2 regions of the Thalassotalea coralli genome follow, and region 2 is predicted to be linked to the other one. Evidence: riboswitches for the same ligand, from Rfam matches in the RefSeq annotation. Region 2 holds a riboswitch; the other holds the start of a gene.
What was found. Region 2 has a riboswitch for lysine ahead of ACOB80_RS17780 (2,3,4,5-tetrahydropyridine-2,6-dicarboxylate N-succinyltransferase). Riboswitches for the same ligand answer to the same signal wherever they lie in the genome.
Positions count from the first base shown of each region.

Region 1: another riboswitch for lysine. It lies ahead of lysC (lysine-sensitive aspartokinase 3); the one in region 2 lies ahead of ACOB80_RS17780 (2,3,4,5-tetrahydropyridine-2,6-dicarboxylate N-succinyltransferase).

Region 1 is NZ_JBVVBK010000002.1:493,867-502,146, reverse strand. Features, by position in the region: gene ACOB80_RS07600 (HAD-IA family hydrolase) at 1-570, shown strand, start outside; gene ACOB80_RS07595 (LysM peptidoglycan-binding domain-containing protein) at 636-2,273, opposite strand; gene gloB (hydroxyacylglutathione hydrolase) at 2,352-3,128, opposite strand; gene ACOB80_RS07585 (class I SAM-dependent methyltransferase) at 3,220-3,963, shown strand; gene ACOB80_RS07580 (Nif3-like dinuclear metal center hexameric protein) at 3,984-4,742, shown strand; gene ACOB80_RS07575 (ElyC/SanA/YdcF family protein) at 4,809-5,387, opposite strand; lysine riboswitch at 5,784-5,970, shown strand; gene lysC (lysine-sensitive aspartokinase 3) at 6,116-7,474, shown strand; gene queC (7-cyano-7-deazaguanine synthase QueC) at 7,606-8,280, opposite strand, start outside.
Region 2 is NZ_JBVVBK010000007.1:264,131-272,410, forward strand. Features, by position in the region: gene ACOB80_RS17770 (methyltransferase) at 1-787, opposite strand, end outside; gene ACOB80_RS17775 (DsbA family protein) at 936-2,243, shown strand; lysine riboswitch at 2,378-2,553, shown strand; gene ACOB80_RS17780 (2,3,4,5-tetrahydropyridine-2,6-dicarboxylate N-succinyltransferase) at 2,729-3,478, shown strand; gene ACOB80_RS17785 (PLP-dependent decarboxylase) at 3,484-4,740, shown strand; gene ACOB80_RS17790 (succinylglutamate desuccinylase/aspartoacylase family protein) at 4,754-5,881, shown strand; gene ACOB80_RS17795 (ABC transporter permease) at 5,974-8,280, opposite strand, start outside.

The sequences.
Region 1 (8,280 bases), on a different contig from region 2:
GCCATGCAATCTGCAGCTGCATTTTGTCAGCTGCCTGTACCCGATGAAAACGCCGTTAAATCAATTATTGGGTTAAGCTTAATTGAAGGCTCAGCGATACTTTTCCCCAAACTTAGTGCTACTGACCTAGAACATTTAAAACAGGCTTATCGCAAGTTTTATGTGAATAGTGACGTTGAAACCCCGCTTTTTGATGGTGCTCGCGACCTACTTGAAAAATTGTCTAACCTAAAAATCGTCATGGCGATAGCGACAGGTAAAGGCCGGTTAGGGCTCGAGCAAGCGCTTTCACAAAGTGGCTGTAGTGATTTCTTCTGTGCAAGTCGAACCGCTGATGATTGTCCGTCAAAACCTTCTCCTGAAATGCTAGCAGAAATTATTACCGAACTAGCTGTATTGCCAGAGAATGCTATTTATATTGGCGACTCTATTCATGATATCGCTATGGCAAATAATGCGAAAATAGATAGTGTAGGTATCACGTTAGGGGTTAGTTCAGAGCAAGAGTTACAGTCTTATCAACCAGTAAAAGTGGTTAATAACCTTAAAGCGTTAGCTGAATTATTTTAACTAGGATCACTCAATTCGATAGCAATAAAAAAAGCGCCGAAAGGCGCTTTTTTTATTTGGTGTTATTAAATAGATTTGGTGACATCTATTGATAACTTAAGCATTTGTCCTGGTTGTAAATAGTTCTTACGACTAATGTTGTTCCAGTTTTCAATTTCTTTAATGGTTACGTTAAACTTATCGGCAATACGTGCAAAAGAGTCTCCACGTCTAACTTTGTACGTGATATTTCGCATAATTGCATTGCTAGTTACAGGTGCTGTAGTTGTCGAAACTGACTTTTTCGGGGTTCGCCAAACAACAAGTTTTTGCCCAAGCTTTAACGGATCTCTTGGTGCCATGCCATTCCACTTAGCTAAGTTTCTGTAATTGACACCATATTTACGACTAATGTCCCAAAAATTGTCCCCAGACTTTACTGTGTGAATCACTTTCTCACTGCCTCTAGGGTAGTTTTGCTTCTTAGCTAAGCGCTGTTCTTGAGACAGAATGTATTGATCAAGGGATTTAGCAGCCACAGGAATTAACAGGTGCTTGCCTTCGCGAATTTGTGTGCCACGAATATTGTTTACCTGCTTAATAACACCAATGTCAGTGTTAAACTTCTTGGCAATTTTACCTAAGCTATCACCTCGTTTAATTTGATACCTTTGCCATGCAAGTCTATCTTCTTTCGCTAATTTACTTAGTCCAGCTTTAAAAGACTCGATCTTGTGATTAGGCAGAACTAAGTAAAATGGCCCTTTCGGATCTGTAGCCCAGCGATTGTAACCAGGGTTTAGATGCTGGAGTTCTTCTAAAGTAAGTCCTGCTAACTCTGCTGCCTTTGCTAAATCAATTTGCGAGCCAATATCAACAGGTGAAATAACAGAACGGTTTTCAATCTCGTAAAATTTCACATTGAAGTCGTTAGGGCGTTTAACAATATCAGCAAGTGCTAAAAGTTTAGGTACATAAGCGCGGGTCTCTTTTGGTAAATCTAATGACCAAAAGTCTGTTGGGATTCCTTTCTTTTTGTTATTCCTAACAGCGCGTTGCACTCGACCTTCGCCGGAATTATAAGCGGCAAGGGCTAACATCCAGTCGCCGTCAAAAAATTTATGTAAGTATTTTAAATATTTTATTGCGCCTTGAGTTGAAGCAATGACATCACGTCGACCGTCATACCACCAATTTTGCTTCATGCCAAAACGAGTTCCTGTACCAGGAACAAATTGCCACATACCTGAGGCTCGGCCGTGAGAATAAGCGAATGGGTCAAAGGCACTTTCAACTATCGGAAGTAAAGCGATATCCATCGGGATACCTGACTTTTCAATTTCTTCTACTATGTAGTAGAGAAATGGTTCTGCACGCTTAGCTACTCGGTCTAAATAGGCTTGATTTCTCGCGTACCAATTTCGCTGTGCTACAACTCGTCTGTTTTGAGGAACTTCTAATACTAATTGCTCTCGAATACGTTGCCAAACGTCATCACTCAATTTAACTTCATCAGATAAAGGAATATCGACATCAGCGACGGGATGGATGACTTCGGCTGTTTCATCAGCAAGTAACGCTTGGCTGATATCAACAGGAGAAGCTAAGTGCTCAGCAATATGGGCGGGAAGATAAGTTTGTTCAACTACTTCCTGCTGGTCAGTGGTTGTTTTACACCCTGTAAGCACTAGCGCCGTAGCGATTGAAAAAGAAAGATATTTCATGAATTCTCTACATATTATTAGTTAACTTAAGTTTCCCTTATTTACGAAGGTTATTCAACACGTGTCATAAATTTAGGCTTAAAAGTTATCTTTCCATTGGCGAATCGTCGTAAATACGTCTACCGTACATTTCTGACTTGCGTTAGAAAAACATTCTGCGCTTTCAATAACTTCAGGTTCATCGCAGCGTAGAAATGGGTTGATAGCTCGTTCTAAACCTATTGAACTTGGCAGTGTGGCTAACCCTTGTTCGCGCAAGTTTTTTACCTGATTGTAATAATTAACTAACTCAAAATTACTTGGCTCGACTGTTAAAGCGAAATTTAAGTTGGCTAAGGTATATTCATGCGTACAAAAGACTTTAGTTTCGGAGGGCAACTTAGCTAGGCGAGACAAAGAGCCGTGCATTTGATCTGGCGACCCTTCGAATAAACGACCACACCCTCCAGAGAAAAGAGTGTCACCACAAAATAAAAGATCATGGTCTTTACAGTAATAAGCCACATGGCCGAGCGTATGTCCTGGTATATGGAATACTTCAAATATCAGTCCTAAATTTTCTACAGTTAGGGTATCGCTATTTTGAACGATATTTTCTGCTCCTTTCGTTTTAGTTTCTTCTGGACCGAAAATTGAAACCTCAGGAAATCGATTTTTTAATTCACTTATTCCGCCAACATGATCGGGGTGATGATGGGTGATCAAAATGGTAGAAAGTTCTAATTGATGATGTTCGATATAGTCAAGGCAAGGCTTAGCGTCACCAGGATCAACTAATATTAATTCTTTATAGTCTAATGCATGAATTGCCCAAATATAGTTATCATTAAAGGCTGGAATAGGGACTATTTGCAGTGAATCTTGCTTGGTAAACTGTGACATAAGTAAAGGGTGATGTTATTATCAAACCTAAGGGTTTTATCCGAATCAATGATAAGACGTTAACATGAAACCAGCACTCGCGTATAGACAACCACACTCACCACTTTCTTGGCAAAGCCTACCTAATGGCGACGTGATACGTCAGGAAATTGATGGAATGTTACATGTGTGGTGGCCAAAATTTTTTGGTTATCATCTACTTAAAATAGGAGCGCTCAGCGGCGAACTAGATTCTAGCCAATGTGCAATCAAACATCAGGTTACTTTGTCAGAGCATAAAACTGTGTCGAGTATTTGCGCAGAAACTGACGATTTGCCCATTTTAGAACATAGTGTTGATGTATGTTTGTTGTCGCACGTTTTAGAGTTCTCTCTCGATCCTCATCACGTGATTCGCGAAGCTAATCGCGTGTTAATTCCCAATGGCTACCTAGTTGTTACGGGGTTTAACCCAATAAGTCTTGCTGGATTAAATAAACTTATTCCTTATAGACGTCAACAAGCACCATGGAATGAAAGGTTTTTTTCATCTGGTCGGGTAAAAGATTGGCTGCATTTGATGGGCTACGAAATTTTAAGTGAAGAGAAGAGGCTGCATTCTTCTTTGGCGACAACGGTGAGTAACGGTATGTTCGCTCGTAGCTGGCAAGGTTTTGCTCAACGCTATTTACCAGGATTAGGCTCGATTTATGTTATTGTCGCCAAAAAGCGCGTGTTACCACTGACGCCAATTAAACCAAAGTGGAAGTTAGGACCAAAGCTCGCACCTATAAATGTGTCGTCGGTGCAATCTCGAAAAGAATCATAATTAGAAATATTAGGTAAAGAATGAAAACAATAGATTTTGAAGCATATTTAAATGCTTTGATGAAACCTGAACTCATTAAAGATTACTGTCCAAATGGGCTACAAGTGCAAGGTGGGCAAACTATTGCCACTGTGGTAACCGGCGTTACTGCTAGTCAAGCGTTAATTGACGCTGCTATTGCGCAAAAGGCAGATGCAATCATCGTTCATCACGGCTATTTTTGGAAGAATGAATCTTATGTCATTCGAGGTATGAAATATAATCGTATCAAGGCGTTAATGGATAACGATATCAATCTATTTGCTTACCATTTACCGCTAGATGTTCATAAAGAGCTAGGCAACAACGCGCAATTGGGGGCACATTTAAATTTTCAAAACATTAGACCATTAGAAGAAGGCAACGAGCAAGGATTGGTTCTTCGCGGTGAATTGTCTGAGCCAATGACGGGAAGTGAGCTTAAAGCACACGTTTCAAAGGCTTTAGGGCGAGACTGTTTACACATCGATATTGATGATGACAAATCTATTTCAACCGTTGCATGGTGTACAGGTGGAGCGCAAGGCTATATTGACCAAGTGGCGCCATATGGAATTGATGCTTTTATTTCTGGCGAAATTTCTGAGCAAACAACACATTCGGCAAAAGAGCAGGGTATTCATTATTTTGCTGCTGGGCATCATGCTACTGAAATTTTTGGTGTTAAAGCACTCGCAGACTATTTGAGCCAACACACCTCTTTAGATGTTCAGTTTATTGATATTGATAACCCAGCTTAGATCTGGAAAAAGAGATTAGGGTAGTTAATTGTGGAACTAGCTACCCTAGGATGACTCCACATTAAGCTAAGTAATGCTTTTTAACCATTGAACGATGCGCCCAAGCGTTTCGTACCAAGCGTTGGTGGTTTGCTTTAAACCGGTTGGAGAGGGCAGGTAATATGCCCACCTTTTTGTTTCGCTAGTGTCTTTAACCCATGGGCTAGCAGGAGCTGGAACTACTTCAACGCCTTGCATGTTAAAATACTGAACACTTCTCGGCATGTGGTCAGCATTGGTGACTAAAACAACCTTAGTGCCTTTAACGCGAGGTGCAATTAGTTCAGACTCTTCTTCTGTATCTTTAGGAAAATTTTCTACCAAAATTTTACTTTCTGCTACACCTAAGCTAACCAAGGCTTGTTTAACTGTCACCGCGTTTGACACACGATCGCCAAGTGCTGCGCCAGAGGTAATAATGGTTGCTTCTGGGTGCATTCGAAAGATTCTTAATCCTTCCACCATGCGTTGCATTGAGCAGGATTTTAACCGAGACGTTGCTGGCCAAGCAGCATCGGTTTCATGGCCACAGCCTAATATGACAATGTAGTCTACTTTGCCTTTCTGTTTGGAAAAAGCAACGTAGTTATTTTCAATTGGCGCCATTAACTTATCGCTTAACCAAGGTGTACTAAATAGGCTTAGACACAATGTACCAACGAGCAAACATTTAAAACTAAATTTAGGTGACTTGTTAAATGTAAAAAGAGCGGCAAATAAACAAAGAATTGAAAGCGAAAAAGGCATCAGGATAAAACCGATGATTTTTTTTAGTAAAAATAAATCCATGTAGATAAATCGTAACGAGTCAAATTAGGCACAATGTTAGCAAGAAACTTATTAAAAAGAACGAACTGTATAAAAACTTTCAACAATCTACGTGGTTTGAGCTTTTTAGGAAAATGGCATAAATAATTACAAAAGTGTCTTGAAATGCTTAATGAAATCACGTTTAATACGCCTACTTGCCAATTAGAACAATTACTCAGTTTTAATGTGGTTCGTACCAGAAGAGGTGCGATAGCCAGGTAGGTAGCTGGAGGATCTTGAATTCCGATGAAGGCTATTGAGGGGGACTATCGCCGAGGACACTAAAGTTTCAAGACTTTGGTGTTCGGTTGCTAGGGTTGAATCCCTGGGACTGTCACCCCTGTTTACTCAGCAGGAAAGGTGGAGGGCTTCTGGCTGAAACGAAAATTGGTCCTATCCGTATTCTAGTGTCAGTCATGCTCTTCCTTAAGTATTTTAGTTGTTTAGTCGACTTTTAGGGAGACCTTAGTTATGTTAAATCTCGTGGCTTTATCGTTACCACAATGCCGTGGTTGGAGGTCGTGATGTCATCTCTTTCATTAACCGTTGCCAAGTTTGGCGGTACCAGTGTTGCTGATCACGAAGCTATGCTTCGTTGCGCAAATATTATCAAAAATGACCCAAGTAATAGGTTAGTTGCGGTTTCTGCAAGTGCAGGCGTTACCAATGCGCTAGTCGAACTAGCTTCCGCCAACGTATCTTCTGAGCGACAGGCTGAAATCATTAGCTTAATTCGCAACATTCAATATAAGATTACGTCAAAATTATCGTGTGAGCAGTCGCTGAACCAAGAAATTGATAGTTTGCTTGATGAGCTCGCTACCTACGGCCAAGCACAATCTTTAAACCATACGACAAGATTGGCAGATACTATATTGTCGTTCGGTGAACAGATGAGTTCTCGCATATTTGCTAAAGTTCTCAATTCCATTGGTGTCGACGCGAGTTATTTTGATGTAAGAGAAGTTATGCGTACCAACGATTTGTTTGGTAAAGCAGTAGTAGACGTTGTTCAACTTAAGCAATTAGCACAGACAAAACTTGCGCCAAAGTTGGAAAGCCAAGTTATCGTCACCCAAGGGTTTATTGGGAAAAGTGAACAAGGGGATACAACAACATTAGGTCGTGGCGGCTCTGATTATAGTGCTGCGCTTATTGCTGAAGCACTTAACGCCGATAAACTAGCCATTTGGACTGATGTCGTTGGTATTTTTACCACAGATCCTCGTATAACTGATCAAGCACGTTCTATCGAAGAAATAAGTTTCGGCGAGGCAGCAGAAATGGCAACCTTTGGCGCTAAAATACTGCATCCTGCGACTTTGATCCCTGCGATGCGTCAAAATATCCCAGTATTTGTTGGTTCGAGTAAAGAGCCAGAAAAGGGCGGTACGAGCATTCAACAAACTGTAGATTCAAAACCAACGTATCGTTCAATTGCGTTACGAAGAGAGCAAACGCTAGTTACTGTGAAAAGCCCTGCAATGCTTCACGCAAGCGGCTTTTTGGCTAAAGTCTTCGCTGTGCTTGCTAAGCATGAATTGAGTGTTGACCTGATTACGACCAGTGAAATTAGTGTCGCCATGACTTTTGACAATCCTACAGGTTCAACTCAAGCATTGCTCAACTCTACCGTTGTGCAGGAGCTAGAACAGCTCTGTGAAGTCTCCGTAGAGCATGGCTTGTCGTTAGTTGCTGTTGTTGGCAATAAAATCCATGAAACCAATGGGGTCGGAACGAGTATTTTCGACGCTTTACAAGGCATTAATGTGCGAATGATTTGCCATGGAGCAAGCGAGCACAATTTATGCTTCTTGGTAGATGAAAAACAAGCGAATGACGCGGTAGAAAAACTGCATCAAAGTTTGTTTGATAAAGTGTAGGCAAAGCCTACACTTTTCTCATGTTAATTTAGCGTGTGGTTAAGATATAGCAGCTTTGTCAGATACTCTACTACAGGCTAATTCGAAAATTATGCCGACTATTTTGTGATTAACACTGAGCTAGCGTCTGCTTAAGCTTGAACCTCATATTCAAGCGGGTCAGAGACATTGTTTTTTTCAAATGCTTCTAGTCGCTCTTGGCATGCACCACATTTACCACAGGCTTTTTCTCTACCGTTATAACAGGTCCAAGTTTGGCTATAATCTAGACCCATGCTAAGGCCATCTGTAAGAATATCTATTTTAGTTTGTTGTAGGTAAGGACTAAAAATATCGACCGCTTCATAGTTAGCAATTTGACAAACATCATTCATTTTTTCAACAAATTCTGGTCTGCAATCAGGGTATATTGCGTGATCACCAGAATGTGCACCGTAATAAACCTGAGAAGCTTGAACAGAAACCGCGTAGCCTACCGCTAGTGATAACAAGATCATATTACGATTTGGTACAACCGTTGATTTCATTGATTCTTCTTCGTAATGACCTTCTGGGATATCAATGTCATCAGTCAGTGAAGAACCTGCTAATAGTTGATTTATCGCAGAAATATCGACAATTTTGTGAGGAACACCTAAAGATTGACAAACATCACGTGCGCAATCTAATTCTTTTACGTGGCGCTGGCCATAATCAAAAGACAGGGCAAATACTTCTTTGCCATCTTTTAGCGCGCGATTAAGTACGGTGAATGAATCCATACCACCTGAATAAATCACTACCACTTTATTACTCATATTTGTTCT
Region 2 (8,280 bases):
CATTTGATAAGCTATTTGTCGCAAATACTTCGCCAGTCAGCCCATTCAATTCTAAGGTTTGCTTTGCTGAAGATAAAGCCAGCGCGCTAACATCGGCTAATTCCAATGCTATGTTTTCTGTGCTTTTACCTAGATAAGCAGCAATAACCCCAGCTCCTGTACCAAAATCCAATACTCGGCCTTGGATATTGTCAGGTAAGTATTTGAATAATACTTGTGTGCCTTTGTCTAATCGATTGTGACTAAATACGCCGGGAAGCGCTGCAATATCTAGTTCTTTATTCGCTAAAGATAACTGGTACTGAGAATAGTGATCTGACAACACGAAAGGTTTGCCTTTTTGCGAAGTGGCACTAAATAGCAGGCAATGTTTGGCGGCATCTTGCTTAATGACATTATTGAGAAGTCCGCTAGAGAGTTTCGCTAATGACTTAATTCCACTTTTGTTTTCGCCAACAATAATCATTGGCGTATCTTCAGCTAACGAGCTATTTAGCATAGCAAGTGTAAATAGAAACTCAGGTTTGCTCTTTGGGAAGCGAATAATAACTAAGTCATGAATAGAAGCATCGTAAGAAGCATCGAAAACCGCGTTTGAATTCTCGTGTTTAGGACGTGCGCAAAAGTTGCCGTAATGGGTATCAAAGTAGGTTATAGATTCAAACCCTGCATCAGCTAATTGAATTGTGCCGATAAAGTCGTCAGGCAAATTAACTAATAAAGGTTTTTTGGCAGTTAAAAGGTCGATGTTTCGTATCAACAATTGACTAATATTACTTAAAGACATTCAGGGCTCAGGTGATTATAAATAGCTAATCTCTTATGGATCGGCGATTTTGTGTCATAATTATCGGGTATCTTACCGCAAGTTTAACGCGATACCAAAGGAGTGGCGGCACTTTTTAGTGCTTGTATCGTACTGAGAAGGGGTCACTTTGAGCAGAAAAATTCGAGAAAATCGATTAAAAACTTGGTGGCTACGCAGTGCTATTCGTCGTGTGTTGCTTTCTTGGTATTATCTTTCTATGCCAAAGGTATTTTTTTCGCAACCTAAAATTGAAGCGTACCTTGCTTTAAATGATCCTCATAGTTATTTATTAGTTCGTGCATTGAAAGATATAGAGACTAATTATCGAGTTTCTATAGCGCTTTACTTGGTCTATGACACGGTACCTGGGGTCACTATTTTTCCTTCTTTGATGAACCAGTGGGCACTTAATGACGCGAATATTTTGGCAAACAAGTTAAACCTTCCTTTAATAAAAGCTTACCCGAGCGAGCAGGCGCTTACTACGGGACAGCAATATTGGCAATTACGCGTGCACTCAATTGATGACGCTATTCAATTATTTGACGATACGTGGAACGATAACTTTGAAGGCTATTGTTTCCCTTCAACACCCGTTATAAATTTTCAAGTGAATAACCAGAGAAGGTTAATACAAAAAGGGCACTACCTCTCGGCAAGTGTGTTGTTTGCTGGTGAGTGGTATTTAGGCGTTGATCGATTGTCATATTTAGAGGATAGGCTCCTTGATTTGTCGCTTAACTCAGGCGATTTTAGTCGTCAATTTGAGTTGTCAGCCCCACCTTGTCAGCATGTACCCTCAAACAATCTAAAAGCTTCAGAGCCAATCGAAGTGTATTTATCGCTACGAAGCCCATATTCATATTTGGGGTTTATCAAAGCAAAAAGGTTAAGCCAAGCTTACGGTGTACCGCTAAATTTAAAGCCTGTTATGCCATTATTAATGCGTGGCTTAAAGGTGCCACTTTCAAAGCAAAAGTATATTTATTTAGATGCAAACCGAGAGGCGCAACGTGCAGGTATACCTTTTGGCAGCTTTACAGACCCACTTGGAAAGGGGGTGATGAATTGTTATCAAGTGTTTGCTTATGCTCAACATTGTGGCAAAGATGAAGCTTTTATTGAAAATGCCTTTCGAGCTATTTATGTTGATGGAAGTGATGTTAGCAACGAAAACGTCATTCGTACTCTTTGTGAGAAGGCGGGCTTTGATTATCAAGAGGCGATAGATTTTCAACAAAGTCACGATTGGCAAATCTGGTCAGAACAAAACTTAAAACAATTGGCTGAGTTAAAGCTATGGGGCGTGCCGTGTTTTAAATTCAAAAATACTTTTTGTTGGGGACAAGATCGATTATTTGTTATAGAGCAAGCCCTTCAAGAATATCTCGAAAACGAAAATAACGTTGTTGAACAACGCGCACTTTCCTTCTAAGTACTTTCATTCTATGTAATTACAAACCTGTCTTAAACTGACAATTATCCTGTATTGCACCAAGTTAGAATAAATGTTCTAATACGCGCATCCTTATTTGATGCACGTGGGCTATCTTGCCGGCGTGTATAAATAAGGCCAGAAGAGGAGCGTAAACTAGGTAGTCAATGGGAAGAGATCAAACTCTGATGAACATTGACGAGGGAGTTTAACGCCGAGGTAAATACATTTTTGATTGATGTATTTGTCGGTTGTATAGGTTGAATCCTAGCAACTGTCACCTATTCCTAGGTGGAGAGCTTCTGGCCTTTGTCTGCGTGCTTGTTTTTCACAACAAGTTCTCGTCTTACAAATGCCCTAAGTTTTCCTTGCTATTTATTTCAACAAGCCTTTAGTGCTTGTTAGTTACGTGTACCTAGAAGGTGTTGAGCTTCACGCTTATCAATACTTTCTTGTGTGCCGTCGTTCATTGGAGTTAGTCAGTAATGAATTGGCAAGATATTTTACAACAATTAGAAGCTGGTACGATGCGATCAGCAAACCGAGATTCACAAGGTAATTGGCACGCAAATCTAGATGCCAAGCAAGCAATTTTAGCTGCATTTAAAGCCGGTCAAAACACAGAATTTGATGGTATCTACCAAGGCTTTGTCGATAAAGATAATTTACCTGCACGTGCATTTAGCGCTGAAGATGGCGTGCGTCTTGTACCTGGTGGTTCTTCTGTACGTCGTGGCGCTCACGTTGCCCCAGGCGTTATTATTATGCCACCTGCATATATCAACGTTGGTGCCTTTGTCGATTCAGGCACTATGGTTGATAGCCACGCGTTAATTGGTTCTTGCGCGCAAATTGGTAAAAATGTTCACGTCTCTGCTGCTGTTCAAATTGGTGGAGTATTAGAGCCTGTTGGTGCTAGCCCAGTAATTGTTGAAGATGATGCCTTCCTTGGTGCAGGTGTTGTTGTGGTTGAAGGCATTGTGATTCGCAAAGGCGCTGTTTTAGCACCCGGTGTAAACCTTTCAGCATCAGTGCCCGTTTATGACTGTGTTAATCAAGTGATGCTAGAAAAAGGTGCTGATATTCCTGAGTATGCAGTTGTTGTTCCTGGCACTCGTCCTGTTTCAAGTGAGTGGGGTAAAGAACAAGGCCTTTCTATGGCTTGTGCACTTATTGTTAAATACCGTGATGAGCAAAGCAACGCCTCTTTAACGTTAGAAACTTTATTGAGATAACCGTTATGCAGCCATCTTCGACTTTTAACCCAAATGACGCTTGGTTTGAACAGTTACCTGTTTCTGAAGGATTAGTTTCAGCTCTATCACAGCATAAGCCGACTAATCCAGATGAGCTGGCGAGCTTTGTATACGACTTGCCTGCGTTAGCTAATCACTTAAATAGCTTGCAAGAGCAAGAGGTTATTAAGCTTTGGTATGCGGTAAAAGCCAACCCTTTATCACGCATTATTCAAACGGTGGACAGCGCGGGAATTAACTTTGACGTTGCAAGTTTGGGTGAACTTAATCAAGTGAAAAAACAGGGTGTATCACCTGAACGAATTTTAAATACTGGCCCTGCAAAATCTAAAAAACAATTGGCAGAGTTTGTGGAAGCTGGCGTTAATATATTCGTGGTAGAAAGCCTTAATCAATTAACTTGGTTAAACGAAGTGGCTGCAGGTAAAAACGTTAATCCGAATGTGTTGTTGCGCGTGCAGTTACAGTGGCAAGAAGGTGAAAAAAATCCTTTAGGCGGTAACGCGTTAACACCATTTGGTTTATCAGTTGAAGAATGGCAAGGCGTTAACCTAGAAGACTATTCTCAACTGAATGTTAATGGGCTTCATATTTTTCAATGGGGCAATTTACTCAGCAATGCCAAGATGTATTCTCTTTGGCAGCAAATGGTACCGCCATTAGTTGGTTTAGCTGATTCATTGGGCATGAATTTGGAAGTTTTAGATCTTGGTGGTGGCTTAGGTGTTGATTACCTTGAAACTGGCCAAGGACTAAGTTGGGGGCAAATTATTGAAGATTTGTCTGATATTAAACGCCAAGCAGGTGTAAAAGAGTTGTGGTTAGAACTTGGACGCTATGCGGTTGCGCATACGGGCTACTATCTAACACAGGTTGTTGATAGAAAAACTAACTATCAGCAAGAACAATTAGTATTAGCGGCAGGAATTAATCATCTGCTGCGTCCAGCAATTACTGACCAGCCTTTTCCTGCAAGGTTATTAAGGGAATCAGACCAAGAATGTCTCGCCTTTGATGTTCATGGGCCACTGTGTACCAGTATGGACAAACTGGGCAGGTTGTCATTCCCTGCCGATACGAATATCGATGATACCTTAGTGTTTGCTTTTGCTGGCGCTTATGGCTTTACCGAAAGTATGCCCTTTTTCTTATGTCACCAAATAGCGGCCGAATACGTTTATACAGAAAACGGTCTTGAAGAAGTGCGAGCGGCACAACCAGCTGATTGGTATCTACGATAAACAGGAATCAACAATGAATAAATTTACAAAAGAAGTGATGCACGTTGGCGAAATGGCCAGTGGTGCTGCCTTAACTGTTCCTGTGTACCGCTTTAAGGGACAAGACAATGGGCGTAGTGTTTACATTCAAGCCAATATGCACGGTGCAGAAGTGCAGGGTAACGCTGTTATTTTTCAGTTGCTTGAGCTATTGCAAAACACACCAATTATCGGCGATATCACTTTAGTTCCATACGCAAACCCTGTGGGCTGTAATCACAAAAACGGTGAATATACTTTAGGGCGATTTGACCCTATTACGGGTGTTAACTGGAACCGCATGTATCATTTTGATGAAGATATTATTGCGCCATTTGTTCGTCAAAGCATTGGTCAAGACGACAAAACAATTGAACAGAATTTCAAAGCGTTAATGATAGACACGATTGAGCAAAAGCTTGATCACAATATCTACGGATTAACGACGGGTCAACGTATCGCTTATCAATTACAGCGCTTAGCACACCAAGCAGACTTGGTGCTAGATTTACACACAGGGCCTATTTCGAGCAAGCATCTATATTGTCCAGAGTATGCAAGAGAAAGCGCTAAGTATTTTGATATTGAACATACTTTGCTAATACCAAACGACTTTGCCGGTGCCTTGGACGAAGCAACCTTTTGTCCTTGGTGGAAGTTGCAAGAAGCATTTGCCGATCTAGGCATTGAGTTTTCAATTAGCTCAGATGCGTTAAACAAAGAAAGTTTTACTGTAGAGCTAGGCTCACAAGAGCAAATTGATTTAGACGTTGCCCTTGAAGATGCGAAAAGTATATTCAGTTATTTGCAATATAAAGGTGTTATTCATGCACCAGAATATCAGCCAAAAGAAATGACGCGATACGCTTGTTATTTAGAGCATTATAAAGCGTTTTATTCGCCTATGGGTGGCATGGTGGATTACTTAGCTGAATTTGGCAAACCGCTACCTGCTGGTGAGCCTTTAGCACGAATTTTACGCATGGATAATTACGGCGATGGTGATGCTTTACACTATGTGAGTTTGGACAAAGAAGTGATCCCAATTCTTCATTTCGCATCGGCTAGTGTTAACCAAGGCACAGAGCTTTATAAAGTATTTGAAGAGTTCTTTGTACTTTAAAAAAAACGTACAGAAACGATAAAAAAGCACCGAGACTGTTATCAGCCTTGGTGCTTTTTTTATTCGTCCAGAGTGAGTTTATTTGTAAAGTATTACTCGTGTCGTAAACTCAATGACGGCTTAACACTTGCACTTCTAAAGGCAATACTTGCCACGGTTAGCCAAGTGACTAGTGCCACCGTTAAGGCCGAAATTAGGTATATCGTTGGCGTTTGGCTAATGCGGTCGTTGAAATTGTTTAACCAGCTATCAATGAAGTAGAAAGATAGCGGAAAAGCAATGGCAAGGCTAATAAGCACTAATGCGACAGACTCTTGTGTTAGCAAGGCCATCAAGCCACCTCTAGAGGCGCCTAGCACTTTGCGAATACCCACTTCTCTTCTTCTTTGTTGCGCGCTAAATGCTGCCAAGCCGAACATGCCAATACACGTTAAAAATACAGCTAGCCCAGAGAAGATAGATATCATATCCACTAATTGAGCTTCGTCGCGATAGATAACCGCATAGTTGTCTTTAACCAATTCACTTTCAATGGCATGAACCTGTAGTCGTTGTTCGATAAAATCTACAACCGCTTGCCGCGTTGCTGCTGAGTATTGATCTTCTACTTCAACCACCAGCGAGTAATTGCCGCTGAAAGTGTAGCCGCAAGCTAACAGAACTGGGTTAGCGTGGTGTTTCGCTGAGCCTATTTTTACATCTTTGAATACACCGATTATACGACCTTGCAGGTTTTCTTGTCCGCCTGCGCCGAAACGCCAAATGTCACCAATGGCTTCTTCAGCCGTTCTATAACCCGCTGGCGCTAGAACAGATTCGGGGATCATAATGCCGATAGTACCTTGTTCTTCATTAAACCAATCAGATTGGGTTTCGCGGCTAAAGTCTCTACCAGCGACTAACTGTAATCCCAAAGATTGAGCAGCGTTAAAGCCAACACCAGCGTAGCCCATGGCAACACCAAAGTCCGTTACGTTTGGTACTGAAGTAACAAATGCACCCGCATAAGTAGACTTAGTTAAGTCAAAGTCTGTCGGTGTGGCAGAAATTACCCCGTCAATTTTCGCTAGATCTTGATAAAAAGTTTGGCTATCGCGATCGTAAATTTTGTTTCCTGGTAAATCTAATACTTTTAAACGTTGTTCTTTTGCATAGTTTACCGAGAGGTTTTGTAAGTAATTTAACTGCAGGTATAAGCTGGAAGCGGCAATGATTAAGCCTACTGATAAGGCCGATTGTAAAACCATCAGAGATTTTCGCACTAAAATCGCCGTTTTTCCTCTGCCAAAATCGCCACTCAATACTCTATGCACACTGAAAGATGAAATAAATAGTGCAGGGTATAAACCTGATAAAGTACCGATAGTAATAGTTACCAGTAATATCTGAGGTAAGTAAGTCAACCAGCTATCAATTTGCAGATCGCGCCCGACTAATTCACTAAAAGAAGGAAGTAAAAGTTCAACCAAGCCACAGGCAAGCAGTGCAGACACCAAAGCAATTAAGATAGATTCAGTTAAAAACTGGATCACAAGCTGTGTTCTGGTGGCACCTAGTACTTTTCGCACACCCACTTCTTTCGCTCTAAGACCAGCTTGTGCAACACTCATGTTGATGTAGTTAAAACTAGAGATAACGATAAGCAAAATACTTAATGCGATGCTAACGGTAACGGTTTTTTCTGAGCCACCGACCCTCATATCTGTGTTGAAGTTGGCTGCTAAGTGGATGTCTCGCACTGGCTGTAGGAAGTAAACGATTTCGTTGCTTTCATCTTGCCATAAGTCGTTCAAGATACGGGTAACTTGACTCGCTACCTGTTCAACATTTGCTGCAGGATCAAGCTTCACATAGGTGTGAGAGACTTTTCCTATCATGTCCATGAAAGAACTGTTTCTGATAATCGCGTTCATGTCATAGTGACTGTTCGTTGGGAAATCAGCAAATATCGCTGTTATTTCAAAGTCTTGCTTAGCACCTTCGATAACAAAGCGTTCACCTACGGCATTTTCTTTACCGTACAATCGTAAGGCTTGCGACGCTGACAAAGCAACTTTGTAGGGCTGGCTCAGCGCAGTGGCTAAATTGCCGTGCATAACATCGATAACAACAAAGTCCGTTAGATTTTCAGGTGCAGCCATCAGCTTTTCTAATTTAAAGTGCTCATCACCTATTTTTACTTTTCCCGGCAGTAAGTACTGGGTACTGAGTAATGAAAGAACATCATCGACGCCGACGATTTTTTCAATATGTTGCTGCCCTCGCGGCGTTGTTAATGGGAACTGATTTCCTGTCGGTTGATGATGCATCACAATACGGTACGTGCGTTCTGCATCTGGTTGAAAACTGTCGTAAGAGCTTTCGTGAAAGGTATACAGAGCCACTAAAAAAGCAGCAGC